DNA from 3 places in the Pseudomonas sp. NPDC077186 genome. Region 3 is predicted to be linked to each of the others. Evidence: riboswitches for the same ligand, from Rfam matches in the RefSeq annotation. Region 3 holds a riboswitch; each other region holds the start of a gene.
What was found. Region 3 has a riboswitch for cobalamin ahead of cobW (cobalamin biosynthesis protein CobW). Riboswitches for the same ligand answer to the same signal wherever they lie in the genome.
Positions count from the first base shown of each region.

Region 1 (10,117 bases), on a different contig from region 3:
CGATTTCGTCGGCGTGGCCGGGCTGGACTGCCACACCTTCGCCGCCATGGCCAGGCTCTCCGGCCTGGTGCCGACCGTGGGCGTGGTCTCCGGCCGCTGCTTCGCCGGCAACGCCGCCCTGCTCGGCTGCTGCGACCTGATCATCGCCACGCAGAATGCGACCATCGGCATGGCCGGCCCGGCGATGATCGAGGGCGGCGGCCTCGGCAGTTTCACCCCCGAGCAGGTCGGCCCGACCAGCGTGCAGGGTCCCAACGGGGTGATCGATGTGCTGGTGGCCGACGAGGCCGAGGCGGTCGTCGTGGCCAAGCAGTACCTGGGCTATTTCCAGGGCCCGGTGAGCGACTGGCTATGCAGCGATCCCCGCGAGCTGCGCCAGGTGATCCCGGAAAACCGCCTGCGCGTCTACGACATGCGCAAGGTCATCGAACTGCTGGCCGACGAGGGCAGCGTGCTGGAGCTGCGTCGCGCGTTCGCCCCCGGCCTGATCACCGCGCTGATCCGCATCGAGGGCAGGCCGTTCGGCTTGCTCGCCAACAACCCCGCGCACCTGGGCGGCGCCATCGACGCCGCGGCCGGCGACAAGGCAGCGCGCTTCCTGCAACTGTGCGAGGCGCACGACCTGCCCATCGTCTCGCTGTGCGATACCCCAGGCTTTATGGTCGGGCCGGAGGCGGAGAAGCAGGCCACGGTGCGCCACGTGTCGCGCCTGTTCGTCACCGCTGCCAGCCTCACGGTGCCCTTCTTCACCCTGGTGCTGCGCAAGGGCTACGGCCTCGGCGCCCAGGCCATGGCCGCCGGCAGCTTCCACGCGCCCTTGTTCACCGCCGCCTGGCCCAGCGCCGAGTTCGGCGCCATGGGCCTGGAGGGCGCGGTGCGCCTGGGTTTCGCCAAGGAGCTGGCGGCCCAGGCGGACGACGCCGCGCGCCAGGCGCTGTTCGACAAGCTGGTGGCCAAGGCCTACGAAAACGGTAAGGCGCTGAACATGGCCAGCTACCTGGAAATCGACGCGGTGATCGACCCGGCCGACAGCCGCGCCTGGCTGCTGCGCGGGCTGGCCGCCGCGCCCAAAGCCGCCGCGCGCGAGGGCAAGAAACGGCCGTTCGTCGATACCTGGTAGAGGCCTGGCACAGGCGCGCCGGCCTGTCGCGCAGGGCTTGAAGCTTGCGGCGGTGGTTTTCGGGTAAACTGCCGCATCTTTTTACCCCTATAACGATTCGCCTGATGCCGACCACTTTCCACGAGATCCCCCGCGAGCGCCCGCTGACGCCCCTGCTGGACCGCGCCAACACGCCGGACGAGCTGCGCCGGCTGGCCGAAGCGGACCTGGAAACCCTCGCCGACGAACTGCGCCAGTACCTGCTCTACAGCGTCGGCCAGAGCGGTGGCCATTTCGGCGCCGGCCTCGGCGTGATCGAGCTGACCATCGCCCTGCACTACGTCTTCGACACCCCCGACGACCGCCTGGTGTGGGACGTCGGCCACCAGGCCTACCCGCACAAGATCCTCACCGGCCGTCGCGAGCGCATGGCCACGCTGCGCCAGAAGGACGGCCTGGCCGCCTTCCCGCGCCGCAGCGAGAGCGAGTACGACACCTTCGGCGTCGGCCACTCCAGCACCAGCGTCAGCGCCGCACTGGGCATGGCCATCGCCGCCCGCCTGCAGGGCGAGAAGCGCAAGAGCGTGGCGGTGATCGGCGACGGCGCACTGACCGCCGGCATGGCCTTCGAGGCGCTCAACCACGCCAGCGAGGTCGGCGCCAACATGCTGGTGGTGCTCAACGACAACGACATGTCGATCTCCAAGAATGTCGGCGGGCTGTCCAACTACCTGGCCAAGATCCTCTCCAGCCGCACCTACGCCAGCATGCGCGAGGGCAGCAAGAAGATCCTCTCGCGCCTGCCCGGCGCCTGGGAGATCGCACGCAAGACCGAGGAACACGCCAAGGGCATGCTGGTGCCCGGCACCCTGTTCGAGGAACTGGGCTGGAACTATATCGGCCCCATCGACGGCCACGACCTGCCCACCCTGCTCGCCACCCTGCGCAATATGCGCGACCTGGAGGGCCCGCAGTTCCTCCATGTGGTGACCAAGAAGGGCAAGGGTTTCGCCCCGGCCGAGGCCGACCCGATCGGCTACCACGCCATCACCAAACTGGAGCCGGTCAAACCCGATGCCGCGCCGCTCTCCAGCCAGAAACGGCCGTCCGGCCCGAAATACTCCAACGTATTCGGCCAGTGGCTGTGCGACATGGCCGAGCAGGACAACCGCCTGGTCGGCATCACCCCGGCGATGAAGGAAGGCTCGGACCTGGTGGCCTTCGCCGAGCGCTTCCCGGCGCGCTACTTCGACGTCGCCATCGCCGAGCAGCACGCCGTGACCCTGGCCGCCGGCATGGCCTGCGACGGGGTCAAGCCGGTGGTGGCGATCTACTCCACCTTCCTCCAGCGCGGCTACGACCAGCTGATCCACGACGTCGCGGTGCAGAACCTCGACGTGCTGTTCGCCATCGACCGCGCCGGCCTGGTCGGCGAGGACGGCCCGACCCACGCCGGCAGCTTCGACATCTCCTACCTGCGCTGCATCCCCGGCATGCTGGTGATGACCCCCAGCGACGAGAACGAGCTGCGTCGCATGCTCACCACCGGCTACCTGTTCGACGGCCCGGCGGCGGTACGCTACCCGCGCGGCAGCGGCCCCAACGCCGTCATCGAGCCGGGCCTGGCGCCGCTGCAGATCGGCAAGGGCCTGGTCCGTCGCCAGGGGCGCCGCGTCGCCCTGCTGGCCTTCGGCGTGCAACTGGCCGAGGCGCTGCAGGTCGGCGAGACGCTGGACGCCACGGTGGTCGACATGCGCTTCGTCAAACCGCTGGACACCGCCCTGCTGCGCGAGCTGGCGGCCAGCCATGAGCTGCTGGTGAGCATCGAGGAAAACGCGCTGATGGGCGGCGCCGGCAGCGCGGTCGGCGAGTTCCTCGCCGCCGAGAACATCGTCAAGCCGCTGCTGCAGCTGGGCCTGCCCGACTACTACGTGGAACACGCCAAGCCGGCGCAGATGCTCAAAGAATGCGGCCTCGACCAGGCCGGCATCGAAGCGGCGGTGCGCGCGCGCCTGGCCCTGCTCTGAACATGAGGCTCGCTCATCGCCGAATGAGCGGGCCTTGCTTGTCATTCATCCCGCCGCGCACTAGGGTGCGCGGCATTGCATGTTCCGCCAGGGTGCGCCGCTAACACGGCGTGAAACGGGAAGTCGGTGCGCCATCCAGGCAATCCCGACGCTGCCCCCGCAACGGTAATCGACGGCAGGCCGCAAACCTGCACCTTGTCCAAGGCCACTGGGTGTTCCCGGGAAGGCGGACCGGGGTCGTGAGCCCGGAGACCGGCCCCGGCGGTGCGACTGGTGTTGCGGAGGGCCGCACCGTCAAGCGCCGCCCTGCGCGCGCTTGCCCCTGCCCTCCTCGAACGTCTGCCGACCTTTGAGGAATAACCATCATGAAACTGTCCCACCTGGCCCTGGCCATCGCCGTGCTGCCCGGCCTCAGCCTGGCCGCCGAACCCTACGCCGCCGAACCGCTGGTGATCACCTCCGGGCGCCTGGCCGAACCGCAAGCCCAGGCCACCGCCGCCACCACGGTGTTCGAGCGGGCGGATATCGAGCGCCTGCAGGCCGGCAGCGTTGCCGAACTGCTCGAGCGCGTCCCCGGTCTCAGCGTCGTGCGCACCGGTGGCGCAGGTAGCCAGACCGGCATATTTCTGCGCGGCACCAGCAGCGCGCAGACCCTGGTGCTGGTGGACGGCCAGCGCATCGCCTCGGCCAGCAGCGGCACCAGCAGCCTGGAGTTTCTCGCCCCCGAGCAGATCGAGCGGATCGAGGTGGTGCGCGGCCCGCGCTCGGCCCTGTATGGCTCCGACGCCATCGGCGGGGTGATCCAGATCTTCACTCGCCAGGGTGACGGCCAGGGCCTCAAGCCCCATGCACGGCTGGCCGCCGGCAGCGACAGCACTTACCAGCGCAGCCTCGGCCTGTCCGGTGGCGATGAGCGCACGCGCTTTCACCTCGGCGCAGCGCTGGACGAGACCGCCGGCATCGACGCCACCCGCGACGGCTTCGGCGCCAACGGCGACGACGACGCCTACCGCAACCGCTCGCTCAGCCTGAACCTGGCGCACCGTTTCAGCGACGACCTGCAGGCCGGCTTCAGCGTCCTCGACCAGCGCGGCCAGGTGGAGTACGACGACACCTTCACCGGTTCGCTGCCGACCACCGACTTCCTCCTCAGCAGCGTCTCGGCCTTCCTCGACGGCCGTATCAACGACACCTGGAGCAGTCGCCTGGAGATCGGCCACAGCGAAGACAAGCGCGACAGCGGCAACGACCAACCCGGCGGCTCGCTCAGCCAGTTCAATACCTACCGCGACTCGGCCAACTGGCTCAACCGCCTGACCCTGAACGACAGCCAGCAAGTGCTGCTGGGGCTCGACTGGTACGAGGATCGCGCCCAGGGCAGCACCGATTTCGTCGAGGATTCGCGCTGGAACCGCGCGGCCTTCATCCAGCACCGCTACAGCGGCGAGGCCTTCTCCACCGAACTGGGCCTGCGCCACGACGACAACCAGCAGTTCGGCAGCGAGAACACCTGGAATGCGGCGCTGACCCTGCCGCTGAACGCGGCCAACGAGCTGATCCTGTCCTACAGCGAAGGCTTCCGCGCACCGACCTTCAACGACCTGTACTTCCCCGACTTCTGCTTCGGCGGCCTGTGCTTCCCCAGCGCCAACCCCGATCTCGATCCGGAACGCTCCAAGAGCTACGAACTGCAGTGGCGCAGCCACTACAGCGACAGCGGCTCGCTGCAGGCGTCGCTGTACCGTACCGAGATCGAGGACGCCATCGTCCTCGACGAGAACTTCATCCCGCAGAACGTCCAGACTGCACGGGTCAATGGCTTCGAAGTCGCCGTGCAGCAGGAGCTGTTCGGCTGGCAAGGCAACCTGGCCCTGGCCTTGATCGACCCGCGCGACCGCGACAGCGGCCATACCTTGCAACGCCGCGCCAAACGCACGCTGAGCCTGGATCTCGACCGCCGCTTCGGTGATGTCTCGCTCGGCGCCGGCTGGCGCGCGGTCAGCGGTCGCTACGACGATGCCGACAACGACATCGAACTGGGCGGCTACGGTCTGCTCAGCCTGCGCGCTGCCTGGCAGGCCACACAGGAGGTGGGGCTCAGCCTGAAACTGGATAACCTGCTGGACAAGGATTACGCCGAAGCCACCTACAGCACGCCCAATAGCCGCTTCGGCTACAACAACGCCGGCCGCACCGCGCTGTTCGCGCTCACCTGGACGCCGCAACTCTGACGACCAACTCGTAGGGTGGGTTAGCGGCGCCGGACACTGACGCCTGGACGCCAGCGGTTATGGCGCGCCGCGTAACCCACCGGGCGATGGATCGCGTTGCGCCCATGGTGGGTTACGCCGCATCAAGCGCGTAGGGTGGACATGCCGAAGGCTTGTCCACCGCCCGGCCGACAACGGTGGACAAGGCTGACGCCATGTCCACCCTACGCGAAGCATCCAACGACTCGTGGGTAAATCCGCCCCTCACCGCGCCCCAGCCAACAACTCACAGAGTTGTTCCAGGGCCCCGAGCATCTGCCGACTGGGCCGTTCCAGGCCCCTGTCCGGCACCGCCCAGACCTGGCCGCGGCGCACCGCGCGCAGCTGCGGCCAGGCCTGCCAGTTCGCCAGTTCGGCGTTGCTGCCGCCGAGAATCACCTCGGGGTCGCGCGCCAGCACCGCCTCGATGCCGACCTGCGGCGCCGGCTGGCTCAGGTCGGCGAACAGGTTGCGCGCACCACACACCGCCAGCGCATCGCCGATCAGCTGCTCGCCGCCGATGGTATAGAGCGGCTGATGCCAGACCTGATAGAACACCGCCAGTGGCCGCTCGCGCCGGTAACGCTGGCGCAACCCGGCCAGCTCGTCGCGAAACTCCGCCGCCAGCCGCTCGCCCCGTTCGGCGCGACCGATACGCTCGGCGACGAGGATAAAGGCCTCGGCCAACTGCTCGAGGCGCGCCGGCTCGACCACCAGCTGGGCAATGCCGAAACGCTGCAACTGCGCCTGCTGCGCCGCCGGCACGCTGCCCGGGGCGATCAGGATCAAGTCGGGCGCCAGCTGCAGCAGGCGCTCGAACTCCAGCTGGCCGTAGCGGCCGACGGTGGGCAGCTGGGCCAGCGCGGCGGGCTGCTCGTCGCCTGCGAGCACGCCGACCAGCAGGTCGGCGGCATCCAGCTCGAGCATGATCTCGCTGAGCGACGGCGCCAGGCTGACCACCCGCGGCGCGGCCGCCAGCGGCAGGGCCAGCAGCCACAGGGCGAGCAGCAGCGCGCGCATCAGCCGAGTTGGCGGGGAATGCGGTAGAGGCAGTGCAGGACGATGCTCGACAGCGCCAGCAGCATCAGCGGTATCGCCTCCAGCCCGGCCAGCACCGCCAGGGCGGCGATCCAGGCCGGCAGCGCCGCACCGAGCAGGGCGCGCAAACGCACACGATCCAGCTCCAGCCAGGCGGCCGGCTCGGAGTCGCTGTCCAGGGCCTGGTCGGTGGCGATCAGCGCACGCTTGTAGGCGGCGAACAGCGGCAGACTGACGAACATCGAGGCCAGGCCGGCGACGAACAGCGGCAGGCTCAGCACCTGGGCGCCGCCGCCGCCGAACAGCAGGTTGAAGACGAACAACGGCGCCAGGGCCACGCCCAGCTGGCGCCACCAGGCCAGTGCCAGGCGCCGCTTGACCTGGCCGCGGGTCACAGGCTGTCCTCGGCCTCGCCCTGGTGCTGGTTGCCCAGCATATGACCGAGCTTGCCGGCCTTGGTCGCGAGGTAGCGCTTGTTGTAGGGGTTGTGCTCGATCTGCAGCGGCACGCGGTGATCCACATTGATGCCCATGTCGCCCAGCGCCTTGACCTTGCGCGGGTTGTTGGTCATCAGCTTGAGGCTCTGGATGCCCAGGTGGGCGAGCATCGGCTGGCAGATCGCGTAGTCGCGCTGGTCGGCGCCGAAGCCCAGGCGCTCGTTGGCCTCGACTGTGTCGGCGCCGCCGTCCTGCAGCTCGTAGGCGCGGATCTTGTTCAGCAGGCCGATGCCACGACCTTCCTGACGCAGGTACAGCAGCACGCCGCGGCCTTCCTGGGCGATCGCCTGCAGCGCCGCCTGCAGCTGCGCGCCGCAGTCGCAGCGCAGGCTGAACAGGGCGTCGCCGGTCAGGCACTCGGAGTGCAGACGGCCCAGCACCGGCGCACCGTCGGCCACGTTACCGAAGGTCAGGGCGACGTGTTCCTTGCCGGTGGCCTGGTCGAGGAAACCGTGCATGGTGAACACACCGAAGGGCGTGGGCAGTTGGGAGGCGGCGACGAACACGACGGACACCGGATACTCCTAGCAATGAGTACGAAACAGGGGCGGCATTGTATCAGCAGGCCCCGCCGCCGGGTCAGCCTGAATTGCCGATCATCAGTATCGAAACGCTCAATGCCGGTCTCAGAGCTTGGATTCGAGCACCAGCATGCCCTGTTCCTCGCGCCAGCCGACCCGGCCGAGAAAACTCATGCCCAGCAGCGCCTCGTGCGGCGCGCCACCCTCCAGCACCACGGCCTCGACGCCGAGCACCTCCAGGTCGCCGATCTTCACCCGGTCAAGCATCACCCGCCAGCCACGGGTGACGCCGCTGGCGGTGTTGACCTGCAGCGGCCGGCCGCTGACCCGGTAATCGATGCCCAAGCGTTTGGCATGGGCGTCATTGAGCGCCACCGAGGTGGCGCCGGTGTCCACCAGGAACTGCACGGTCTGACCGTTGACCGAGCCGGCCACCCAGTAGTGGCCGCCGATGCCCTTGGCGATGCTCAGACGTTTCTTCGCCGGCTCGGCGAAGCCGGCGCTGTATTCGCGGCTCAGCGGATAGCTGCGCTCGACGCCGTCGACCCGCAGCACCGCGCCCTGCTTGTCGACGCTGACCACCTGCACCCCGCCCGGCCCGCTCTGGCCGACCCGCACCAGCTTGCGCTGGCCGTCGACGTTGAGCACCGCCGCGCCGGGGAACAGGCCGACCACCTGCACCTGCGAGGCGGCCCAGCACAGCGGGCCGAACAGCAGGCCGAGAACAACGAGGCAGTGGCGCAATTGCATGGGGACGGCCTCCCGGCTCAGTCGAAGGGATAGGGTTGCTGCCAGCGCTCGAACAGCGGGCGCAACTCGCCGCTGGCCATCAGCTCGCCCAGGCGCCGGTCGTAGACCTCGGCCAGGCGGCGGCCACGCGGGGTGTCGGCGAAGCCGAGGTACAGCGGCAGGCGGGTCAGTTCGCTGATGCGGTAGCGCCCGGCGTCCGGCGCCTCGCTCAGCACGTCGTCGACCTCGGTGCGGGCGTCGATATAGAAATCCGCGTGGCCCAGCTCGAGCATGCCGAGGATACCGCTACGCCGGTGAATTTCCCGGTAGTCGCGCACATTCGGCAGATAGGCCTGGTAGCCGTAGCCACGCATCCAGGCCAGGCGGTAGTCGGCGAGCTTGTCCAGGGTCAGTTGCGGCTTGTCGCGTAGGCCGAGCGCGGCGATCTGGTCGGCGTCGTAGTGCCAGCGCGGGTAGAACACCCCCTCGCCGACCTCGTCGCGGTAGGAGCCGACCCAGGCATCGGCCTCGCCGCGCTGCACCAGGCCGATGGAACGGGTATAGGGCACGCTGTGAATGCGCAAGGCCACGCCGGCCGGCTCGAACACCCGGCGCAGCACGTCCCAGGCCAGCCCGGTGCCATCGGCATGGGTGTGCCCGTTCCACACCTCGCTGGCCAGGCGGATCTCGCCGGGCGGGGCGTCCTGCGCCTGCGCCCCGCTCGCCCCGATCAGCAGCAACACGCCGGCCAGCAGCCAGCCCGTCAGCGCCATGCCCTTGCCCTCTAGAAGCCCAACGATGCCGCGTAGTTGTCCCAGCCCCAGACCAGGCCCTGCATGGCCAGCCAGGCGAACACCCCGGCGATCACGTCGTCGAGCATGATGCCGACGCCGCCGTGCACATGGCGGTCGATCCAGCGGATCGGCCAGGGCTTGACGATGTCGAACAGGCGGAACATGAGAAAGCCTAGCAGCAGCCAGCCCCAGCCCTCGGGCACCAGCCACAGGGTGATCCACATGCCGACCATCTCGTCCCAGACGATGCCTTCGTGGTCGTGCACCTTGAGGTCATCGGCGACCTTGCCGCACAGCCAGAAGCCGAACAGCATGGTCACCCCCAGCATCAGCCAGTAGCCCCAGTCCGGCAGCATCTGCCACAGCGGCACGAACGGCAGCGCCACCAGCGAGCCCCAGGTGCCCGGCGCCTTGGGCAGGGTGCCGGAGCCGAAGCCGAAGGCGATGAAGTGCCAGGGATTGCGCCACACCGAAGGCGGGACGTACTCGGCGGGAACCTGGTTGGGGTGATCGGTCACGCGGCATTCATCCTGTCAGAAATGTTGGTAACCGCTGCGCGGCGGCGCGACCAGTCGCCCCGCGCCATCCAGCAGCTGCACGCCGCTGCCGGCCAGCACCCGGCCGATGGCGCGCACCTCGGGCCACTCGGTCTGCAGGTCGGCGAGCCAGGCGGGCGGTAGGGTAAAGGCCAGTCGGTAGTCGTCGCCACCGCTTAGCGCACAGGCCAGCGCCTGACGCTCGCCGGCGAACGCCAGCAATGCCGGCGATAGCGGCAGCCGCGCCTGTTCGACCTGCAGGGCGACGCCCGAGGCCTTGGCGATATGCCCGCAGTCGGCGAGCAGGCCGTCGGAGATATCCAGCGCCGCCGTGGCCCGCCCGCGCAGGGCCTGGCCCAGGGCCAGCTGCGGCTGCGGCGACCAGTAGCGCGCCAGCAGGGGCTCGGCGAGTTCGGCCGCGGCCGTCTGCTGCCCCAGCACCAGCGGCAAGGCGCCGGCGCCGTCGCCGAGACTGCCGCCGACGCAAAGCAGATCGCCCACTTGCGCGCCGCAGCGAGTCAGCGCCTGGCCAGCCGGCACCCGGCCGAACACGCTCAGGGTCAGACTCAGCGGGCCGCGCGTGGTGTCGCCGCCGACCAGCGCCAGCGAGCAGTGCTGCGCCATCAG
Region 1 covers NZ_JBITWE010000001.1:1,763,156-1,773,272, forward strand. Annotated here, with positions in the region: gene ACIGKL_RS08320 (carboxyl transferase domain-containing protein) at 1-1,120, shown strand, start outside; gene dxs (1-deoxy-D-xylulose-5-phosphate synthase) at 1,225-3,126, shown strand; cobalamin riboswitch at 3,200-3,402, shown strand; gene ACIGKL_RS08330 (TonB-dependent receptor domain-containing protein) at 3,492-5,357, shown strand; gene ACIGKL_RS08335 (cobalamin-binding protein) at 5,601-6,395, opposite strand; gene ACIGKL_RS08340 (MFS transporter) at 6,395-6,808, opposite strand; gene ribA (GTP cyclohydrolase II) at 6,805-7,425, opposite strand; gene ACIGKL_RS08350 (TIGR02281 family clan AA aspartic protease) at 7,537-8,181, opposite strand; gene ACIGKL_RS08355 (substrate-binding periplasmic protein) at 8,199-8,933, opposite strand; gene ACIGKL_RS08360 (phosphatidylglycerophosphatase A) at 8,945-9,472, opposite strand; gene thiL (thiamine-phosphate kinase) at 9,488-10,117, opposite strand, start outside.
Region 1: it holds a riboswitch for cobalamin, as region 3 does, so the genes downstream of both, ACIGKL_RS08330 (TonB-dependent receptor domain-containing protein) here and cobW (cobalamin biosynthesis protein CobW) in region 3, are expected to answer to the same signal.

Region 2 (10,117 bases), on a different contig from region 3:
CGCGCCCATCGCGCAGCAGGAATCGGTCGCGCTGGCCGATGCCGATGGCCGGGTGCTGGCCGAGCCGCTGCTTGCCGCCCTCGACCTGCCGCCCTGGGACAACAGCGCCATGGACGGTTACGCCCTGCGCCTGGCCGATTGGCAGGGCGAGGCGCTGCCGGTCAGCCAGCGCATCCAGGCCGGCACGGCGCCCTTGCCGCTGCAGCCGGGTAGCTGCGCGCGCATCTTTACCGGTGCGCCGCTGCCGGCCGGCGCCGACAGCGTGGAAATGCAGGAAAACGTGGAGCTGGATGACGCCGGCCGAGTGCGCTTTCGCCAGCCGCTCAGGCTTGGCCAGAACGTCCGCGCCCGCGGCCAGGAAACCCGTGTCGGCGATTGCGTGCTGCCGGCCGGTACGCGCCTGGGGCCGATCGAACTGGGCCTGGCCGCCTCTCTCGGCGCGGCCGAACTGCGCGTGCGGCGGCGGCCGCGGGTCGCCGTGCTGTCGACCGGCGACGAGCTGGTCGAGCCCGGCCAGGCGCTCGGCCCGGGGCAGATCTACAACAGCAACCGGCGCCTGCTCAGCGCCTGGCTGCAGCGCCTGGGCTGCGCCGTGGTCGACGCCGGCATCCTGCCGGACGACCTGGTGCTAACCCGCGAGGCCCTCGGCAGGCTCGGCGACGTCGACCTGATCCTGTCCACCGGCGGGGTCTCGGTGGGCGAGGCGGATTATCTCGGCCTGGCCCTGCGCGAGGCCGGCGAGCTGGCGCTGTGGAAGCTGGCGATCAAGCCGGGCAAGCCTTTGACCTTCGGCCATTACCAGGGCGTGCCGGTGATCGGCCTGCCGGGCAACCCGGCCTCGACCCTGGTCACCTTCGGCCTGTTGGCGCGCCCCTACCTGCTGCGTCGTCTCGGCGTGCCGCGCGTCGAGCCGCTGGGTTTCGCCGTGCCGGCCGGGTTCGTCTGGCGCAAGCCGGGCATGCGCCGCGAGTACCTGCGTGCGCGCCTGGAACACGGCCGCGCAGTGCCCTACGCCAACCAGAGCTCCGGCGTGCTGCGCAGCGCCGCCTGGGCCGAAGGGCTGGCCGAGGTGCTCGAGGGGGCAACGCTGGAGGAGGGCGACAGCCTGCGGTTTATCCCCCTCAGCGAGATCCTCGGTTAAGGCCATGGACGAGGCGCTGCGGCGAGTCGCGCGGGCCATCGAGCAGGCCGAGCGCATCCTGGTCATTACCGGCGCGGGGCTGTCGGCCGACTCCGGCCTGCCCACCTACCGCGGCCTCGGCGGCCTGTACAACGGCCATACCGCCGAAGGCCTGCCGATCGAGGCGGCGCTGTCCGGGCCAATGCTGCGCCGCGACCCGGCATTGTGCTGGAAGTACCTGGCCGAGCTGGGCAAGGCCTGTCTCGGCGCGGCGCCGAATGCCGGTCACCTGGCCATCGCCGAGCTGCAGCGGCGCAAGCCCGCTTGCTGGGTGCTGACGCAGAACATCGACGGTTATCACCGCGCCGCCGGCAGTCCCGGCGAGCGCCTGATCGAGATTCACGGCGAGCTGGCGCCGCTCTATTGCCAGTCCTGCGGTGGTGAGGACGGCGAACTGGCCGAGCACCTGCAGCGGCCGCTGCCGCCGCGCTGTCGGCAGTGCGGCGGGGTGTTGCGCCCACCCGTGGTGCTGTTCGAGGAAATGCTCCCGGAGGCGGCCATCGACAGCCTCTACGCCGAGCTGCGCAAGGGTTTTGACCTGGTGCTCAGCGTCGGCACCAGCGCCAGCTTCCCCTACATAGTCGAGCCGGTGCTGCGTACCCGCCAGGCCGGAGGCCTGAGCGTGGAGATCAACCCCACGCTGACCGACCTCAGCGCCGTGGTGGATGTACGGCTGGCTGGGCGGGCCTTAGATGTGTTGCCGAAACTACTGGGTCACATTTCGAGCGATAGAATTTGCAAATAGACGGCATAGAGGGCATAGTCGCGCACTTGTAAATTGAACCGACACGGTCGTGCCCATGCGCAAACGCTTCGCACCCCTCGTGCCTTTTGCACTCATCGCCTTTCTCGCCGCCTGCGCCGGCCACGCGCCGCAGCCGCAGCTCGACGAGCCCGCGGTCAAGCCCGTCGCTCAGCAGGTCGAACCTGCCGAGGACGAGATGGCCGCGCTGATCGACGACAAACCCTACGAAATGCCGCAGCTGGCCGACAGCCTGCTCGATCTCGGGCGTTCGCTGGTCGGCACCCGCTATCGCTACGGTGGCACTTCGGTGCAGTCCGGTTTCGACTGCAGCGGCTTCGTTGGCTATCTGTTCCGCAAGGAAGTCGGCCTGGAACTGCCGCGCTCGACCCGCGAGTTGATCAAGCTGGATGCGCCCAAGGTGGCCCGCGCCGACCTGGAGCCGGGCGATCTGATCCTGTTCAACGACCGCGGCCGCGGCCGCGTCAGCCACGCCGGCATCTACCTCGGCGACGATCAGTTCATCCATTCCAGCAGCCGCCGCAGCGGCGGCGTGCGCATCGACAGCCTGGACGACAGCTACTGGAATCGCAGCTACCTGCAGGCCAAGCGCGTCCTCGCCCTGGCCCCGGTGGACGACGAGCAGGCCGCCCAGCGTCATCCCTGAGAGCAAGCTCTGAGCGCCCTTCGGCGCGGCCCCAGGGTTGCGCCGTTCGCCCCGAGCCGGCAGAGTAGGGCGCATCCAGGCTCAGGATCGCCTCGCTCATGCCCGTCACGACCCGTGTTGCCCTGCTCGTTCTCGCCCTGCTGCTGAGTGCCTGTAGCAGTCGCGCCCCCACCCCACAGCCCAGCTATCCACCAGCCACCGGCCAGTTCCAGGGCGGCGCCGACGACGTGCTGTTCCGCGCCCTCGGCCTGGTCGGCACGCCCTATCGCTACGGTGGCAATACCCCGGACGGCGGTTTCGACTGCAGCGGCCTGATCGGCTACGTCTACCGCGACGCCGCCGGCATCAGCCTGCCACGTTCGACCCGCGAGCTGAGCGCCATGCGCAGCCCCAATGTGCGCCGCGACGCCCTGCAGAGCGGTGACCTGGTGTTCTTCGCCACCAACGGCGGGCGCGGCGTCAGTCATGCCGGCATCTATGTCGGCGAGGGACGTTTCGTCCACGCGCCGTCTTCGGGCGGTACGGTGCGCCTGGACAGTCTGGACAACAGCTACTGGCAGCGCGCCTATCTGGACGCCAAGCGCGTGCTCGCCCCCGAACTGGCGCGCAATCCGTGACCCAGCGCAGCCTGCAACTCGACGACGCGCTCTACCAGTACCTGCTGGACGTCTCCCTGCGCGAGTCGCCGCTGCTCGCCCGCCTGCGTGCGGAAACCGCGCAGCTGAGCCAGGCACGTTGGCAGATCGCCCCGGAGCAGGGCCAGTTCATGGCCCTGCTGGTGCGCCTGCTCGGCGCCCGGCGGATCGTCGAGGTCGGCACCTTCACCGGCTACAGCGCCATTTGCCTGGCCGATGCCATGGGGTCGCAGGGCCAGCTGATCTGCTGCGACCTGCCCGGCGACTACAACGCCACCGCCCGCCGCTACTTCGCCGAGGCCGGGCTGACCGAGCGTATCCAGTGGCGTCTGGGCCCGGCGCTGGACAGCCTGGCGGCGCTGGAGGGCGAAGGGCAGGGCGACTTCGACCTGATCTTCGTCGACGCCGACAAGGCCAACTACCCGGCCTACCTGGAACAGGCGCTACGCCTGTTGCGCCAGGGCGGCCTGCTGCTGTTCGACAACACCCTGTGGAGCGGCCGGGTGTTACAGGCGCAGCCGGACAGTGCCGACACCCGCGCCATTCAGGCGCTGAACCGGGCGCTCAGGGACGATGCGCGCGTCGAGCTGTCGCTGCTGCCATTGGGTGACGGCCTGACCCTGTGCCGCAAGCGCTGAGCCGCCGTGGCGTTGACGCCCAACCCTCCCAGCCTCTACCCTGCGCGCCTTGCTTCAGGTGCCCGACGCCACGCGCGTACGAGGTGAAACAGGGAAGCCGGTTCAAATTCCGGCGCTGCCCCCGCAACGGTAGGTGAGTCAAACGCCGCTCTATTGCCACTGTGCTTCGTGCATGGGAAGGCGCGGCGCTAGCCCGCGAGGCTCGCTCACAAGCCCGGAGACCGGCCTGCTGCAGTCCACGGCATCGCGGAGGGCGTTGTCTGGCGTGCGGGCTCGCCTTCCCGGTGGCCCGCGCGCGCCGTTCTCCGCCTGCCTTGTCCAGCCCAGTGTGTTCGGGAGCGCAACGATGCCGCCATGCCAGCTTGCCAGTCGTGCACGGCGGCCTGCGCCCGGATGCCCGCAGACCAGGAAACCTCGATGAGCGAATCGACCGAACGCGACAGCGAATCGATCCCGCGCGACAGCGCATTGACCGAACGCGACGCCCGGCACCAGGCGCGCATGGCGCGCAAGAAGGCGCTGATCGACGCGAAGATCGCCCAGGCCCAGGACCAGTACGGCCTGCTGCTGGTGCACAGCGGCAATGGCAAGGGCAAGAGCAGCAGCGCCTTCGGCATGGTCGCCCGCGCCCTCGGCCACGGCATCAGGGTTGGCGTGGTGCAATTTATCAAGGGCGCCGCCAGCACCGGCGAGGAAACCTTCTTTCGCCGTTTCCCCGAGGAAGTCAGCTACCACGTGATGGGCGAGGGCTTCACCTGGGAGACCCAGGATCGCCAGCGCGATATCGCCAAGGCGGGCGAGGCCTGGGCCGTTGCGCAGCGCCTGCTGAACGACGAGGGCGTCGGCCTGGTGGTGCTGGACGAGCTGAATATCGCCCTCAAGCACGGTTATCTGCAGCTCGATGCGGTGCTCGCCGATATCCAGGCACGGCCGCTCCTGCAGCACGTGGTGGTGACCGGGCGCGGCGCCTTGCCGGGGATGATCGAGGCGGCCGATACGGTGACCGAGATGAGCCTGGTCAAGCATGCCTTCAAGGCCGGGGTGAAGGCGCAGAAGGGGGTCGAGTTTTGACTTCGCGCCAGTGCCCGGCGCTGCTGATCGCCGCGCCCGCCTCAGGGCAGGGCAAGACCACCGTCACCGCCGCCCTGGCGCGCCTGCACAGCCGCCAGGGACGGCGGGTACGGGTGTTCAAGTGCGGCCCGGACTTTCTCGACCCGATGATCCTCGCCCGCGCCAGCGGCGCGCCGGTGTACCAGCTCGACCTGGCGATGGTCGGCGAGGCCGAAAGCCGCCGCCTGCTCTGGCAGGCGGCGGGCGAGGCCGAGCTGATCCTGATCGAAGGGGTGATGGGCCTGTTCGACGGCCAGCCCTCGGCGGCCGACCTGGCGCGGCAGTTCGGCGTGCCGGTGCTGGGGGTGATCGACGGTTCGGCCATGGCCCAGACCTTCGGCGCCCTGGCCCATGGGCTGGCGACCTTCCAGGCCGACCTGCCGTTCGCCGGGGTGCTCGGCAACCGGGTGGCCAGCGCGCGCCATGGCGAGATTCTGCGCGCTGCGTTGCCGAGCACCATTCGTTGGTACGGCGCCTTGCCGCGCAATGCTGCGGTGGAGCTGCCCAGCCGTCACCTGGGGCTGGTGCAGGCGCAGGAACTGGCCGACCTCGACACGCGCCTGGACGCCGCCGCCGATGCCCTGGCCGCCAGCGCCGAGGTGGCCTTGCCGGCGCCAGTGCGCTTCGCCGCGCCACCACCGCGGGCGGTCGAGCCGCTGCTGGCCGGCGTGCGCATCGGCGTGGCGCGCGACGGCGCCTTCGCCTTTCTCTATCAGGCCAACCTCGATCTGCTGTGCGAGCTGGGCGCCGAAATTGAATTCTTCTCGCCGCTGGCGGGCGACGGCCTGCCGCAGGTGGACAGCCTCTACCTGCCCGGCGGCTATCCCGAATTGCATCTCGCTGAACTGGAAGGCAACCAGGCCATGGCCGCGGCGATTCGTGCCCATCACCGGGCCGGCAAGCCGATCCTCGCCGAATGCGGCGGCATGCTCTACCTGCTCGACGAACTGGCCGACAAGCAGGGCGCCAGCGGTCGCATGCTCGGCCTGCTGGCCGGCCGCGCCGCGCTGCAACCACGGCTGACCGCCCTGGCTTTGCAGGAAGTGGAGTTGCCGGAGGGCGAGCTGCGCGGCCACAGCTACCACCATTCGCGCCTGGACAGCCCGCTGGCGCCGCTGGCCCTGGGTCGTTGCCCGAACGGCAAGGCGGTGGCCGAGGCGGTCTATCGCCTGGGCCGGTTGACGGCCTCCTATATCCACTTCTACCTGCCGTCCAACCCCCTGGCGGCCGCGGCGCTGTTGCGCCCATGAGCGAGCAGGCCTTCAGCGCCGTCGAGCGCGCCGCGGTCTACCGCGCCATCGCCGAACGCCGCGACATGCGCCACTTCAGTGGCGGCGAGGTGCCGGCCGAGGTGCTGGCACGCCTGCTGGAGGCGGCGCACCGCGCACCCAGCGTCGGCCTGATGCAGCCCTGGCGCTTTCTGCGCATCAGCGACCCGCAATTGCGCGAAGCCGTCCACGCGCTGGTGGAGGCCGAACGGCTGCGCACCGCCGAGGCGCTGGGCGAGCGCTCCGACGAATTCATGCGGCTCAAGGTCGAGGGCATTCGCGAGTGTGCCGAGCTGCTGGCGGTAGCGCTGATGGACGGGCGCGAGACTCATGTCTTCGGCCGCCGCACCCTGCCGGAAATGGATATGGCGTCGGTGGCCTGCGCCATTCAGAATCTCTGGCTGGCCGCCCGCGCCGAGGGCCTGGGCCTGGGTTGGGTGTCGCTGTTCGAGCCCGAGGCGCTGGCTGCGCTGCTGGGCATGCCGGCCGGCAGCAAACCGGTGGCGCTGCTGTGCCTGGGGCCGGTCGCGGCCTTCTATGACCAGCCGATGCTGGTGGAGGAGGGCTGGGCCAGGCCGCGGCCGCTCGCCGAGCTGCTGTTCGAGAATCGATGGGGAGAACGCGTTGACTGACCTATCCACTGGCAACGGGCTATGGCGATGAGCCTGGCGCTCAGCACCCTGGCCGGGGTGGCGCTGGACGCCGCGCTCGGCGAGCCGAAGCAGGGCCACCCGCTGGTGGCCTTCGGCCGCCTGGCGAATCGTCTGGAGCAGCGCTTCAACCCCGCCGGCGGCGGCTGGCGCAGCCATGGGGTGAGCGCCTGGTGTCTGGCGGTGCTGCCGCTGACCCTGCTGACCTGGCTGCTGGCGCAGGTCTCGGCCTTCGGCTGGGCGGTGGAGATCGCCGCGCTGTACTGCGCCCTCGGCCTGCGCAGCCTCGTCGAGCACGCGCGGCCGGTGGCGCAGGCGCTGCGCCTGGGCGATCTGGCGCTGGCGCGCGAGCGCGTCGGCTGGATGGTCAGCCGCAACACCGCCGCGCTGGACGCCGGCGGCGTGGCCCGCGCCGGCACCGAGTCGGTGCTGGAAAACGGCTCGGATGCGGTGTTCGCCGCGCTGTTCTGGTTCGTCGTCGCCGGCGCGCCGGGTGTGGTGCTGTACCGCCTGAGCAATACCCTGGATGCCATGTGGGGTTACCGCAACGAGCGCTTCGAACGCTTCGGCTGGGCCGCGGCGAAGATCGACGATGTACTCAATTACGTCCCTGCGCGCCTGGTGGCGCTGAGCTACGCGTTGCTTGGCCACAGCGCCCTGGCGCTGCGCTGCTGGCGTCGCCAGGCGCCGCAGTGGGACAGCCCCAACGCCGGCCCGGTGATGGCCGCCGGCGCCGGTAGCCTGGGGGTGAGCCTGGGCGGCGCGGCCGAATATCACGGCCAGCTGCATGTGCGCCCGCAACTGGGCGAGGGGCCGCCGCCGCGGGCGCGCGATATCGAGCGCGCGCTGAATCTGGTGTGGGGCGGCGTGCTGCTGTGGCTGGCGCTGCTGGGACTCTGGGAGGTGCTGGGTGCTTGAGCATGGAGGCCGCCTGCGTGCGGCGGCGCGGCAATACGGCATCGCCCTGGAGGACTGGCTGGACCTGTCCACCGGCATCGCCCCCTACGGCTGGCCGTTGCCGGCTATTGCGGCCGAGGCCTGGACTCGCCTGCCGGAGCCGGACGATGGCCTGGAAGCCGTCGCCCGCGACTACTACGGCGCGGCCAGCCTGCTGCCGGTGGCCGGTTCGCAGGCGGCGATCCAGGCCTTGCCGCGCCTGCGCAAGGGCTGCACGGTGGGCATCCTCTCGCCGACCTACGCCGAGCATGCCGCCGCCTGGCGCCGCGAGGGGCACCGGGTGATGCAGCTCAGCGAGGGCGCCATCGACCGCGCCCTGCCGCGCCTCGACGTGCTGCTGCTGGTCAACCCGAACAATCCCACCGGCCGGCGTATCGAGACGCCGCGCCTGCTCGCCTGGCACGCGCAACTGGCCGAGCGCGGCGGCTGGCTGCTGGTGGACGAGGCTTTCATGGACTGCACGCCCGAGCACAGCCTGGCCGCTCACGGCGCGCGGCCGGGGCTGATCCTGCTGCGTTCGTTCGGCAAGTTCTTCGGCCTGGCCGGCCTGCGCCTGGGCTTCGTCCTCGCCGAGCAGGGCCTGCTCGACGAGCTGGCCGAACTGCTCGGGCCCTGGGCGGTGAGCGGTCCGGCGCGGCAGCTGGCGCGCCAGCTGCTGGCCGACGGCGCCGGCCAGGCGCGGCAACGCCAGCGCCTGCAGGTCGACGGCGAGCGCCTGGCGGCGCTGCTGCGCGATGGCGGCCTGCCGCCCACCGGCGGCTGCGCGCTGTTCCAGCTCTGCTGCCCGCCGCGGGCCGGCGACTGGCACGCGGCGCTGGCGCGGCGCGGCATCCTGGTGCGGCTGTTGCCCTTTATGGACAGCCTGCGCTTCGGTCTGCCGCCGCACGAGGCGGGCTGGCAGCGCCTGCAGCAGGCCCTGCGCGAGTGCGCCGAGGAGCTGGGGCAATGATCGGCACCACCCTGATGGTGCAGGGCACCACCTCCGACGCCGGCAAGAGCACCCTGGTGACCGCCCTGTGCCGTTGGGCACGGCGTCAGGGCGTGGCGGTGGCGCCGTTCAAACCGCAGAACATGGCGCTGAACTCTGCGGTCACCGCCGACGGCGGCGAGATCGGCCGCGCCCAGGCGGTGCAGGCCCAGGCCGCGGGCCTGGCGCCGCACACCGATATGAACCCGGTGCTGCTCAAGCCCAACAGCGACACCGGCGCGCAGGTGATCATCCACGGCCGTGCGGTGGGCAATATGCAGGCGCTGGCCTATCACGGCTACAAGCAGGTGGCCATGGCCGCGGTGCTCGAGTCCCACCAGCGTCTACGCCAGCAGTACCCGCTGGTGCTGGTAGAGGGTGCCGGCTCGCCGGCGGAGATCAACCTGCGCGCCGGCGATATCGCCAACATGGGCTTCGCCGAGGCGGTGGACTGCCCGGTGATCCTTATCGCCGATATCGACAAGGGCGGGGTGTTCGCCCACCTGGTCGGCACCCTGGAACTGCTCAGCCCATCCGAGCAGGCGCGCATCAAGGGTTTCGTGATCAACCGTTTTCGCGGTGACATCGCCCTGCTGCAACCGGGGCTGGACTGGCTGGAGCAGCGCACCGGCAGGCCGGTGCTCGGCGTGCTGCCCTACCTGATGGATTTCCACCTGGAGGCCGAGGACGCCGTCGATACTCGCCAGCAGGCCAAGACCACGGACGCGTTGCGGGTGGTGGTGCCGGTGCTGCCGCGCATCAGCAACCACACCGATTTCGACCCGCTGCGCCTGCACCCGCAGGTGCAACTAAGTTTCGTCGGGCCCGGCCAGACCATCCCGCCGGCCGACCTGATCGTCCTGCCCGGCTCCAAGAGCGTGCGCGCCGACCTGGCGCGCCTGCGCGAGCAGGGTTGGGATGCCGCCATCGCCCGTCATCTGCGCTATGGCGGCAAGCTGCTGGGCATCTGCGGCGGCCTGCAGATGCTCGGCCGGCACATCCACGATCCGCACGGCCTGGAAGGTGCCGCCGGCAGCAGCGAGGGCCTCGGCCTGCTGGATTTCGAGACGCGGCTGGAGCCGCACAAGCAGTTGCGCAACGTGCGTGGCCGCCTGTGCCTGGAGCAGGCCGAGGTCAGCGGCTACGAGATTCATGCCGGGGTCAGCACTGGCGCCGGCCTCAATGGTGCGGTGAGCCTGGACGACGGCCGCCGTGACGGTAGCCTGAGTGGCGACGGCCAGGTGCTCGGCACCTACCTGCACGGCCTGTTCGAGCTTCCTCAGGCCTGCGCCGCGCTGCTGCG
Region 2 covers NZ_JBITWE010000007.1:45,083-55,199, reverse strand. Annotated here, with positions in the region: gene glp (gephyrin-like molybdotransferase Glp) at 1-1,141, shown strand, start outside; gene ACIGKL_RS22175 (NAD-dependent deacylase) at 1,146-1,925, shown strand; gene ACIGKL_RS22170 (C40 family peptidase) at 1,981-2,589, shown strand; gene ACIGKL_RS22165 (C40 family peptidase) at 2,688-3,206, shown strand; gene ACIGKL_RS22160 (O-methyltransferase) at 3,203-3,862, shown strand; cobalamin riboswitch at 3,902-4,107, shown strand; gene cobO (cob(I)yrinic acid a,c-diamide adenosyltransferase) at 4,280-4,933, shown strand; gene ACIGKL_RS22150 (cobyrinate a,c-diamide synthase) at 4,930-6,222, shown strand; gene bluB (5,6-dimethylbenzimidazole synthase) at 6,219-6,872, shown strand; gene cbiB (adenosylcobinamide-phosphate synthase CbiB) at 6,900-7,808, shown strand; gene cobD (threonine-phosphate decarboxylase CobD) at 7,801-8,796, shown strand; gene ACIGKL_RS22130 (cobyric acid synthase) at 8,793-10,117, shown strand, end outside.
Region 2: it holds a riboswitch for cobalamin, as region 3 does, so the genes downstream of both, cobO (cob(I)yrinic acid a,c-diamide adenosyltransferase) here and cobW (cobalamin biosynthesis protein CobW) in region 3, are expected to answer to the same signal.

Region 3 (10,117 bases):
ACTGCGCCTGGTTGTCCAGCGCGCAGATGGCCTGCAGCACCGGGATATCGCGGCGGAACACCCGCGCCTGCGGCGCCTCGGGGTTGGATAAAGCGAAGCCGGTGGTATTGATGATCAGCGCGGCGTCGGCGTCATCCAGCCAGGCCTGCACCTGCTCTAGGCAGGCCGACTCCTTGAGGCTGGCCACGGCAATGGGTAGCGGGTTAAGGCCCTGGGCCTGCAGATGCTGGCAAAAGGTATCGACGAAGGCGGTGTTGGCCGATTGCACATGGTTGCGATAGAACAGCAGCGCCACCACGGGGGCACCGACCTGCCATTGCGCCCGCCAGTCGCCCAGGGAGGCCGGGCTGCACTGCGGGTGATAGAGGCCCACGCGCGGCAGCGCTTGCGGCTCCTGCCAATTGTCGTCACGCCCCAGCCAGCGGCTGCCGATACAGCGAAACAGCTGGCGCGCGTTGTCCAGCCCGCCCTGACGCAGGTACTGCCAGAGGCGCTGGCTGTCTTCTTCATCGACGTTGCCGAGGGCGCTCAGTTCCGGGTCGGGCGCATCGTCGCCCGGCACCATGATCACCCTGGCGCCGCGCGCGCCCAGCTCCACCAGGCGTTCAACGCCGTAGCGCCAGTAGCTCACGCCGCCATGCACCGAGATCAGGATGACCTTGGCATGCTGCAGCACCTGCTCGACGTAATGGTCCACCGAGGCGTGGTTGCTCAGCTGTGCCGGGCTGGCCAGGCGCAGGCTGGGGTAGTCCTCCGGCAGTTGCCGGGCGGCTTCGGCCAACAGGGAGAGGTGCGAATCGCCGGTGCAGAGGATCACCAACTCGGCCGGGGTCTGGCCGAGGTCGGCGATGCTGTCGGCCGGCAGTTGGGCGCCGGGCTGGGTGCGCAGTAGGTGCATGTTGGTTCTGTGGGAGGGGCTTTAGCCGTGACTATCCGCGAACCGAATCGCGGCTAAAGCCCCTCCCACCATCACTCAGGCCAGCGCCGCCTTCAGCTCGGCCTCGATGGCCGCGCGGTCGAGCTGCTGGCCGATCAGCACCAGGCGGCTCAGGCGCGGCTCGTCGGCCTGCCAGGCGCGGTCGAAGTGGCGATCGAAGCGCTGGCCCACACCCTGCACCAGCAGGCGCATCGGCTTGCCAGGGATGGCCGCGAAGCCCTTCACGCGCAGGATGCCGTGTTTGCCCACCGCGTCCTTCAGTGCGGTCAGCAGGCGCGCCTCCTCGGCCTGCGGTAGTTCCACGTGGAACGCGTCAAATTCCTCGTGATCGTGGTCCTCGTCCTCATCGTCATGATGGGTACGGCGGCTGTCGATATGCAGCTCGGTTTCGCTGTTCAGGCCCAGCAGCACGTCCAGCGGCAGCTCGCCGCCGTGCGCCTCGATCACCTTGACCGCCGGCGGCAGCTCCTCGGCCACCTCGGCGCGCACCGCGGCCAGCGCCTCGGCGTCGAGCAGGTCGGCCTTGTTGAGAATCACCAGGTCGGCGCTGGCCAGCTGGTCGGCGAACAGCTCGTGCAGCGGCGATTCGTGGTCGAGGTTGGCGTCGAGCTGGCGCTGCGCGTCCACCTGATCGGGGAAGGCGGCGAAGGTGCCGGCGAGCACCGCCGGGCTGTCGACCACGGTGATCACCGCATCGACCGTGCAGGCGTTGCGGATTTCCGGCCAGTTGAAGGCCTGCACCAGCGGCTTGGGCAGGGCCAGGCCGCTGGTCTCGATGAGGATATGGTCGAGGTCGCCACGCCGCGCCACCAGCTCGCGCATCACCGGGAAGAACTCCTCCTGCACGGTGCAGCACAGGCAGCCGTTGGCCAGTTCAAAGACGCGGCCCATGGCCTCTTCCTCGCTGCAGCCGATGGCGCACTGCTTGAGGATCTCGCCGTCGATGCCCAACTCGCCGAACTCGTTGACGATCACCGCGATACGGCGGCCTTCGGCGTGGGCCAGCAGATGGCGCAGCAAGGTGGTTTTGCCGGCACCGAGAAAACCGGTGACGATGGTGACAGGCAGTTTGGCGAGGGTTTTCATGAAGGGCCCCGTGGCGTCGGTAAGTTCGACGGACGGGTACGCGCAGGCGGGCACGCAGGGGCGTGCTGGCCGCGTCGGATCACCCCGTCCGAGCAAATGGCTGGTCAATCGAGGCAGGTCTCCTGGCTCACGGTCTGCACGCTTGTGCATCCTTCACCTTCCCGCTGTTGAGCAGTGGTGTATCGAAGGAATTTCGACCGTTTACAGTTGCGGGGGCAGCCAGGGCATCGACCCTGTTCCCTCTTAGCTTCCCGGCGGCAATGCCGGGCAGAACCTCGAACGCGAGAAGGCTACGCAGGCCGCGGCGCTCGGTCAATCGCGGTTGACCGGTGGGGAGCGTCATGTTGAGCTACGCCGCCACTCCGCCCGAACAGCGCTTATGTTGCCTCCCCCTTCCGAACCCCGCTCAGCTTCGTCGCTCCAGGTCGTCGCCGGACTGGGTTGCCGCCGTGGCTGCAGCCTGGACGAGCTGCTAGCCCTGCTTATCCACAGCCTGAGCCAGCATAAGCTGACGGTGGATAACCTGGCCGGATTGGCCAGCATCGCCCACAAGCGCGAGGAGACGGCACTGCAGGCACTGGCCGAGCAGCTGAAGCTGAGGCTGCAGTTCTTCAGCAGCAAAGAACTCGCGCCTCAGCAGTCGGCCACCGGCGGCAGCGCCCTGGTGCAGTCCGTCACCGGCAGCCCCGCGGTGGCCGAGCCCTGTGCCCTGAGCCTGGCCGCCCGCCTGGGCGCCACGCCTCGTCTGCTCGGCGAGAAGAACCGCACGGCCAACGCCACCTGTGCGCTGGCCACTTTCGACAGAGAACCCGCAGCATGACCGTCTACTTTATCGGCGCCGGCCCCGGCGACCCGGAGCTGATCACCGTCAAGGGCCAGCGCCTGATCCGTTCGTGCGCGGTGATCCTGTACGCCGGCTCGCTGGTACCGGAAGCGGTTATTGCGGGCAATAGCGCCGAACGAGTGGTCAACACCGCCGAATTGCACCTGAGCGAGATTATCGAGCTGCTGCGCCAGGCGCACGAACGCGGCCAGGACGTGGCCCGCGTGCACTCCGGCGACCCCTCGCTGTACGGCGCCATCGGCGAGCAGATTCGCGAGCTGCGTGCCCTCGGCATTCCCTTCGAGATCGTCCCCGGCGTCACCGCCACCGCCGCTTGCGCCGCCTTGCTGGAAAGCGAGCTGACCCTGCCGGGCGTCGCCCAGACCCTGATCCTCACCCGCTACGGCAGCACCTCGCCGATGCCCGAGGGCGAGCAGTTGCACGACCTGGCGCGGCACCGCGCGACCCTGGCCATCCATCTCGGCGTGCGTCAGCTGCCGGCCATAGTGGCCGACCTGCTGCCGCACTACGGCGCCGACTGCCCCATCGCGGTGATCCACAGAGCAAGCTGGCCGGATCAGGACTGGGTGCAGGGCACCCTGGCCGATATCGAGGCCAAGGTCGCCGCCAAGGACTTTCGCCGCACCGCGCTGATCCTGGTCGGCCGCGTGCTCGCTCCCGGCGCCTTCGCCGAATCGGCGCTGTATGACGCTGGGCATCGCCACCTCTACCGTCCCGGCAGAGACTGAGCCACTGGCGAGAAAGCGTACAAGCCGCTGGATGCCTTGATATACCTAGCCTACAAGCGCTTATCAACAGGATAGAAGGCGAGTTATCCAAGCGCTCTGTGGATAGTGGCAAAGCGCCGATCAATTCTTGTGCAAGTGGCTGGAAGGCCCTGTCTATCGGGGCCTTGGCCAGGTATCAAAAGGATCTCCACAAGACGATCCACGCCAACTGTGAGCAACTGCTCAGAGCTGTACCTCCACCCGCTTGATACCCAGGCCGCGCAGTTCGAGTATCAGGGCATCCAGGCTGGCGAAGGACTCCACCTGCTCGGCGGCGTCGACCAGGAAGAAACTGCGTCCGCCTTCCTTCCTGAACAACAGGATCCACTCGCGGGGGTTGGCCGGGTTGGCGATGACCTGGGTGTCGAACACCGCGCCATCGGCCAACCTTTGCCTGACGTCGTCGCGCGTCACTCGACCGTCACGCTCTTGGCCAGGTTGCGCGGCTGGTCGACGTCGGTGCCCTTGAGCACGGCGACGTAGTAGGACAGCAGCTGCAGCGGCACGGTGTAGAGGATCGGCGCGAGCAGGTCGTGGATATGCGGCATGGCCACCACGTGGGTGCCCTCGCCGTTGCGCATGCCGGCCTGCTGGTCGGCGAAGACGATCAGCTCGCCGCCGCGGGCGCGCACTTCCTGCAGGTTGGACTTGAGCTTTTCCAGCAGCTCGTTGTTCGGCGCCACGGTGACCACCGGCATGTCGGCGTCGACCAGGGCCAGCGGCCCGTGCTTGAGCTCGCCGGCCGGGTAGGCCTCGGCGTGGATATAGGAGATTTCCTTGAGCTTGAGCGCCCCTTCCATGGCCACCGGGTACTGCGCGCCGCGGCCGAGGAACAGGCTGTGGTGCTTCTCGGCGAATAGCTCGGAGATCTTCTCGACTGTCTTGTCCATGGCCAGCGCCTCGCCCAGACGGGTCGGCAGGCGGCGCAGCTCTTCCACCAATTCGGCGGTCAGCGCCTTGTCCAGGTTGCCGTGCACCTGGCCGAGGGCCAGGGTCAGCAGCATCAGGCCAACCAGCTGGGTGGTGAAGGCCTTGGTCGAGGCCACGCCGATTTCCGGGCCGGCCTGGGTCAGCAGGCACAGGTCGGATTCGCGCACCAGCGAGCTGGTGCCGACGTTGCAGATCACCAGGCTGGCCAGGTAGCCGCCCTGCCCCGGTGCCTTCTCCTTGGCGTTGCGCAGCGCCGCCAGGGTGTCAGCGGTCTCGCCGGACTGCGACACGCTGACGAACAGGGTATCCGGCTGCACCACCACCTTGCGGTAGCGGAATTCGCTGGCCACTTCGACCTGGCAGGGAATCCCGGCCAGCTCTTCCAGCCAGTAACGGGCGACCATGCCGGCGTGGTAGCTGGTGCCGCAGGCGACGATCTGTACGTTCCTGACCTTGGCGAACAGCTCGGCGGCCTGCGGGCCGAAGGCCTGTACCAGCACCTGATCGCTGCCCAGGCGGCCTTCCAGCGTGCGCTGCACCACCTTGGGCTGCTCGTGGATTTCCTTGAGCATAAAGTGGCGATACTCGCCCTTGTCGGCGGCCTCGGCGCCTTCGTGGTACTGCACCGCCTCGCGCTGCACCGGCTGGCCGGCGGCGTCCCACAGCTGCACGCTGTCGCGGCGAATCTCGGCGACGTCGCCCTCTTCCAGGTAGATAAAGCGGTCGGTGACCTGACGCAGCGCCAACTGGTCGGAGGCGAGGAAGTTCTCGCCGAGCCCCAGGCCGATCACCAGCGGGCTGCCGCTGCGGGCGGCGAGCAGACGATCCGGCTGCTTGGCGCTGATCACGGCCAGGCCGTAGGCGCCGTGCAGCTCGGGGATGGCGGCCTTGAGCGCGGCGGTGAGGTCGCCGAGCTGCTGCAGCTTGTGCTCGAGCAGGTGGACGATGGTTTCGGTGTCGGTATCGGAGCTGAACAGGTAGCCCAGGCCCTTGAGGCGCTCGCGCAGCTCCTCGTGGTTTTCGATGATGCCGTTGTGCACCACCGCCAGCTCGTCACCGGAGAAGTGCGGGTGGGCGTTGCGCTCGCTCGGCGCGCCATGGGTGGCCCAGCGGGTGTGGGCGATGCCCAGACGCCCGGCCAGCGGCTCGGCCTGCAGCGCGGCCTGCAGTTCGCTGACCTTGCCCACCCGGCGGCGGCGATCCAGTGCGCCCTGCTCGGTCAGCAGCGCCACCCCGGCGCTGTCATAGCCGCGGTATTCCAGGCGCTTGAGGCCTTCCACCAGAACAGGGGTGATATTGCGCTCCGCGATGGCGCCGACGATTCCACACATGCTTGTCTCCTCAAGTTTCCAGCGGCGCGAGGATCAGCTGGATACCTCGCGCGATAAGTTGTTCCCGGGCCTCATCGTCGAGGCGCGAATCGGTGATCAGGGTATGCACGCTGCCCCAGGGCAGCTCGAGATTGGGGATACGCCGGCCGATCTTGTCGCTCTCGACCATGACGATGACCTCGCGGGCCACCTCGGCCATCACCCGCGACAGACCGAGCAGCTCGTTGAAGGTGGTGGTGCCGCGCTCCAGGTCGATGCCGTCGGCGCCGATAAACAGCTGGTCGAAGTCGTAGGAACGCAGCACCTGCTCGGCCACCTGGCCCTGGAAGGATTCCGAGTGCGGGTCCCAGGTGCCGCCGGTCATCAGCAGCACCGGCTCGTGCTCCAGTTCGCGCAGGGCGTTGGCCACGTTCAGCGAGTTGGTCATCACCACCAGGCCGGGCCGGTGGCCGAGCTGGGGGATCATCGCCGCGGTGGTGGTGCCGCTGTCGATGATGATCCGCGCGTGCTCGCGGATGCGCGCCACGCCGGCACGGGCGATGGCCTGCTTGTGCGGGGAAAGCGGTTGCGTCGGCTCGCCGATCAGTTCCTGCGGTAGCGGCACGGCACCGCCGTAGCGGCGCAGCAGCAGGCCATTCTTCTCCAGCGCGGCGAGGTCCTTGCGGATGGTCACTTCCGAGGTGGCGAAGTGCTGCGCCAGGGCGTCCACCGACACCTCGCCCTGCTCGGCGAGCAAGGCGAGGATGGTATGGCGACGTTGCGGCGTATTGCGCTTCGACATACTTAAGTTTCGATCCGAAAGATAATGGCGCGAATCAAAACCTAACGAAGCTTTCCAGTCAAGCGCCAATCGACGTAGGGCGGCCAAGTCGCAGGCTTGTCCGCCAAGGGGCGCCAAACCAGACGGCGCCCTGCCCGGCCCGCTCGCTCAACGGGTCGGCAGGATCGCGTTGGGGTCGAGGTAGAACATCTTCTTCCAGCCCTGGGTCGAGCCGTCCGCGCGCCAGGGCAACGGCAGCAGGCTGACGACCGAGTAGTGCAGATGCGCCGGTTTGCCGCGGGCGTTGCCGCTGTCGCCGACCGCGCCCAGCACGCTGCCGGCCAGCAGCGGCTGGCCCGGGTAGACCTCGATGCGGTGCAGGTGGGCGTAATAGTGCAGGCGCCACTTCGGCCCCAGGGCGACGACCACCTTGCCGCCCTGCTCGATCTCGCCGCGAAACAGCACCAGGCCGTAGCTGCTGGAGCGCACCGGCGTGCCGCGCCTGGCGAAGATGTCGATGCCCTTGTGCACACCGGAGCGGCCCCAGGGTTCGAACCAGAAGGTCTGCGGGTTCCAGTCGCGGGCGCTGGCGCCGTCCACCGGAATCCGCGGCCATTCCGGCAGCAAGGCCCAGAGCAGCAGCAGCCCGGGCACTATCCAGCGTTTGCGTAGTGGCATCCTTGCCGGCTCCTTCAACTCTTCTTGGTCGGCCGCTTCCAGCCTTCGATATTGCGCTGCTTGGCGCGGCCGACGGCCAGGCTGTCGGCCGGCACGTCGCTGGTGATCACCGAACCGGCGCCGGTGGTCGCGCGGTCGCCCAGATTGACCGGCGCTACCAGGGCGCTGTTGGAACCGATAAACACGTCCTCGCCCATCACCGTGCGGAACTTGTTGGCGCCGTCGTAGTTGCAGGTGATGGTGCCGGCGCCGATATTGCTGCGCGCGCCGATCTCGGCGTCGCCCAGGTAGCTCAGGTGGCCGGCCTTGGCGCCTTCGCCAAGCACGGCGTTCTTCAGCTCGACGAAGTTGCCGACATGGGCCTTAGCGCCCAGCTTGGCGCCGGGACGCAGGCGGGCGAACGGGCCGCAGTCGGCGCCCTCGCCCAGCTCGGCGCCTTCCAGGTGGCTGTTGGCCTTGACGATGGCGCCCTTGCGCAGCACCGAGTCCCTGATCACGCAGTTCGGGCCAATCTGTACCTCGTCTTCGATCAGCACCTTGCCTTCGAGAATCACGTTGACGTCGATCAGCACGTCGCGGCCCACCGTCACCTCGCCACGCAGGTCGAAACGCGCCGGGTCGCGCAGGGTCACGCCCTGGGCCATCAGGCGGCGCGCGGCGCGCTGCTGGTAGTGGCGCTCCAGCTCGGCGAGCTGGATGCGGTCGTTGGCGCCCTGCACTTCCATGGCGTCCTGCGGCTGCTCGGTGGCCACCAGCAGGCCGTCGGCCACGGCCATGGCGATCACGTCGGTGAGGTAGTACTCGCCCTGCGCGTTGCTGTTGGACAGGCGGCCGAGCCAGTCGCCCAGACGCTTGCCGGGCACCGCGAGGATGCCGGTGTTGCCCTCGCAGATCTGCCGCTGCTCGGGGGTGGCGTCCTTGTGCTCGACGATGGCCTGCACCACGCCTGCCGCGTCGCGGACGATACGGCCGTAGCCGGTGGGATCGACCAGGTCGACGGTGAGCAGCGCCAGTTGCTCGTCGCCGACCTTGGCCAGCAGGCGCTGCAGGGTCTCGGCTTCGATCAGCGGCACGTCGCCGTAGAGGATCAGCACGCGCTCGGCACTCAACGCCGGCAGCGCCTGGGCCACGGCGTGGCCGGTGCCGAGCTGCTCGGCCTGCAGGACGAAATTGAGGTCGTCGGCGGCCAGGCGCTCGCGTACCCGCTCGGCGCCATGGCCGATCACCATGTGGATGCCTTGCGGCTGCAGTTGGCGAGCGGTGGCGATGACGTGGCCGAGCATGGACTGGCCGGCGACCGGATGCAGGACCTTGGGCAGGGCGGAGCGCATGCGCGTGCCCTGACCGGCGGCGAGGATAACGATATCGAGCGACATAAGAGCGGATCCTGAACGACCCGGGAACCGGCCCGGGGTTAAACGGCTACGAGGTAGGGTGCGCCATGCGCACCAGCGGGCTTCGTACTGTTGGTTGGTGCGCACGGCGCACCCTACACAAAATCTGTGGACAAAGAAAAAGGGTAGCCAAGGCTACCCTTTCTCCCAACGCGGTTGAAGCCGCCGGCGTCAGCCGCCGAACTTCTTGCGCAGCTGCTGGACGGTACGCAGCTGGGCCGCGACCTCGGCCAGGTGAGAAGCGGCGGAACCGTAGTCGAATTCCGCGCCCTGCTGGTGCAGGGCCTTCTCGGCGGCCTTGAGGGCCTCCTGGGCGGCGGCTTCGTCGATGTCGGCAGCACGCTGCACGGTGTCGGCGAGAACCTTGACCATGTTCGGCTGCACTTCGAGGAAGCCACCGGAGATGTAGAACACCTCGACCTCGCCGCCCTGCTTGATCAGGCGGATCGGACCCGGCTTCAGATCGGTGATCAGCGGCGCGTGGCCCGGGGCGATACCCAGATCACCCAGGTTGCCGTGCGCAATCACCATCTCGACCAGGCCGGAGAAGATCTCCGCTTCCGCGCTGACGATATCGCAATGGACTGTCATAGCCATACGCTTGCCTCACGTGACAGGTTGTGGACAAGTTTATCCACAACCTGATGCGCCCGTCGCCGGGCGCATGGGGTGATTACAGTTTCTTCGCCTTCTCGATGGCTTCTTCGATGCCGCCAACCATGTAGAACGCTTGTTCCGGCAGGTGGTCGTAGTCGCCCTTGAGAATGCCGCTGAAGCCGGCGATGGTGTCCTTGAGGGACACGTACTTGCCCGGCGAACCGGTGAAGACTTCGGCCACGAAGAACGGCTGGGACAGGAAGCGCTGGATCTTACGAGCGCGCGATACCAGCTGCTTGTCCGACTCGGACAGCTCGTCCATACCGAGGATGGCGATGATGTCCTTCAGTTCCTTGTAACGCTGCAGCACGTACTGAACGCCACGAGCGGTCTCGTAGTGTTCGTTGCCGATGACGTTCGGGTCCAGCTGACGGCTGGTGGAGTCCAGCGGGTCAACGGCCGGGTAGATACCCAGCGAAGCGATGTCACGGGACAGTACCACGGTGGCGTCCAAGTGGGCGAAGGTGGTCGCCGGGCTCGGGTCGGTCAGGTCGTCCGCGGGAACGTAGACGGCCTGGATCGAGGTGATCGAGCCTTTCTTGGTGGAGGTGATGCGCTCCTGCAGAACGCCCATCTCTTCGGCCAGGGTCGGCTGGTAACCTACTGCCGACGGCATACGGCCGAGCAGTGCGGATACTTCGGTACCGGCCAGGGTGTAACGGTAGATGTTGTCGACGAACAGCAGTACGTCGCGACCTTCGTCACGGAACTTCTCGGCCATGGTCAGGCCGGT
Region 3 covers NZ_JBITWE010000003.1:561,087-571,203, reverse strand. Annotated here, with positions in the region: gene cobN (cobaltochelatase subunit CobN) at 1-898, opposite strand, end outside; gene cobW (cobalamin biosynthesis protein CobW) at 974-2,023, opposite strand; cobalamin riboswitch at 2,118-2,316, opposite strand; gene ACIGKL_RS14645 (cobalamin biosynthesis protein) at 2,403-2,843, shown strand; gene cobM (precorrin-4 C(11)-methyltransferase) at 2,840-3,595, shown strand; gene ACIGKL_RS14635 (hypothetical protein) at 3,818-4,048, opposite strand; gene glmS (glutamine--fructose-6-phosphate transaminase (isomerizing)) at 4,045-5,895, opposite strand; gene ACIGKL_RS14625 (DeoR/GlpR family DNA-binding transcription regulator) at 5,906-6,676, opposite strand; gene ACIGKL_RS14620 (M23 family metallopeptidase) at 6,824-7,333, opposite strand; gene glmU (bifunctional UDP-N-acetylglucosamine diphosphorylase/glucosamine-1-phosphate N-acetyltransferase GlmU) at 7,348-8,709, opposite strand; gene ACIGKL_RS14610 (F0F1 ATP synthase subunit epsilon) at 8,899-9,324, opposite strand; gene atpD (F0F1 ATP synthase subunit beta) at 9,401-10,117, opposite strand, start outside.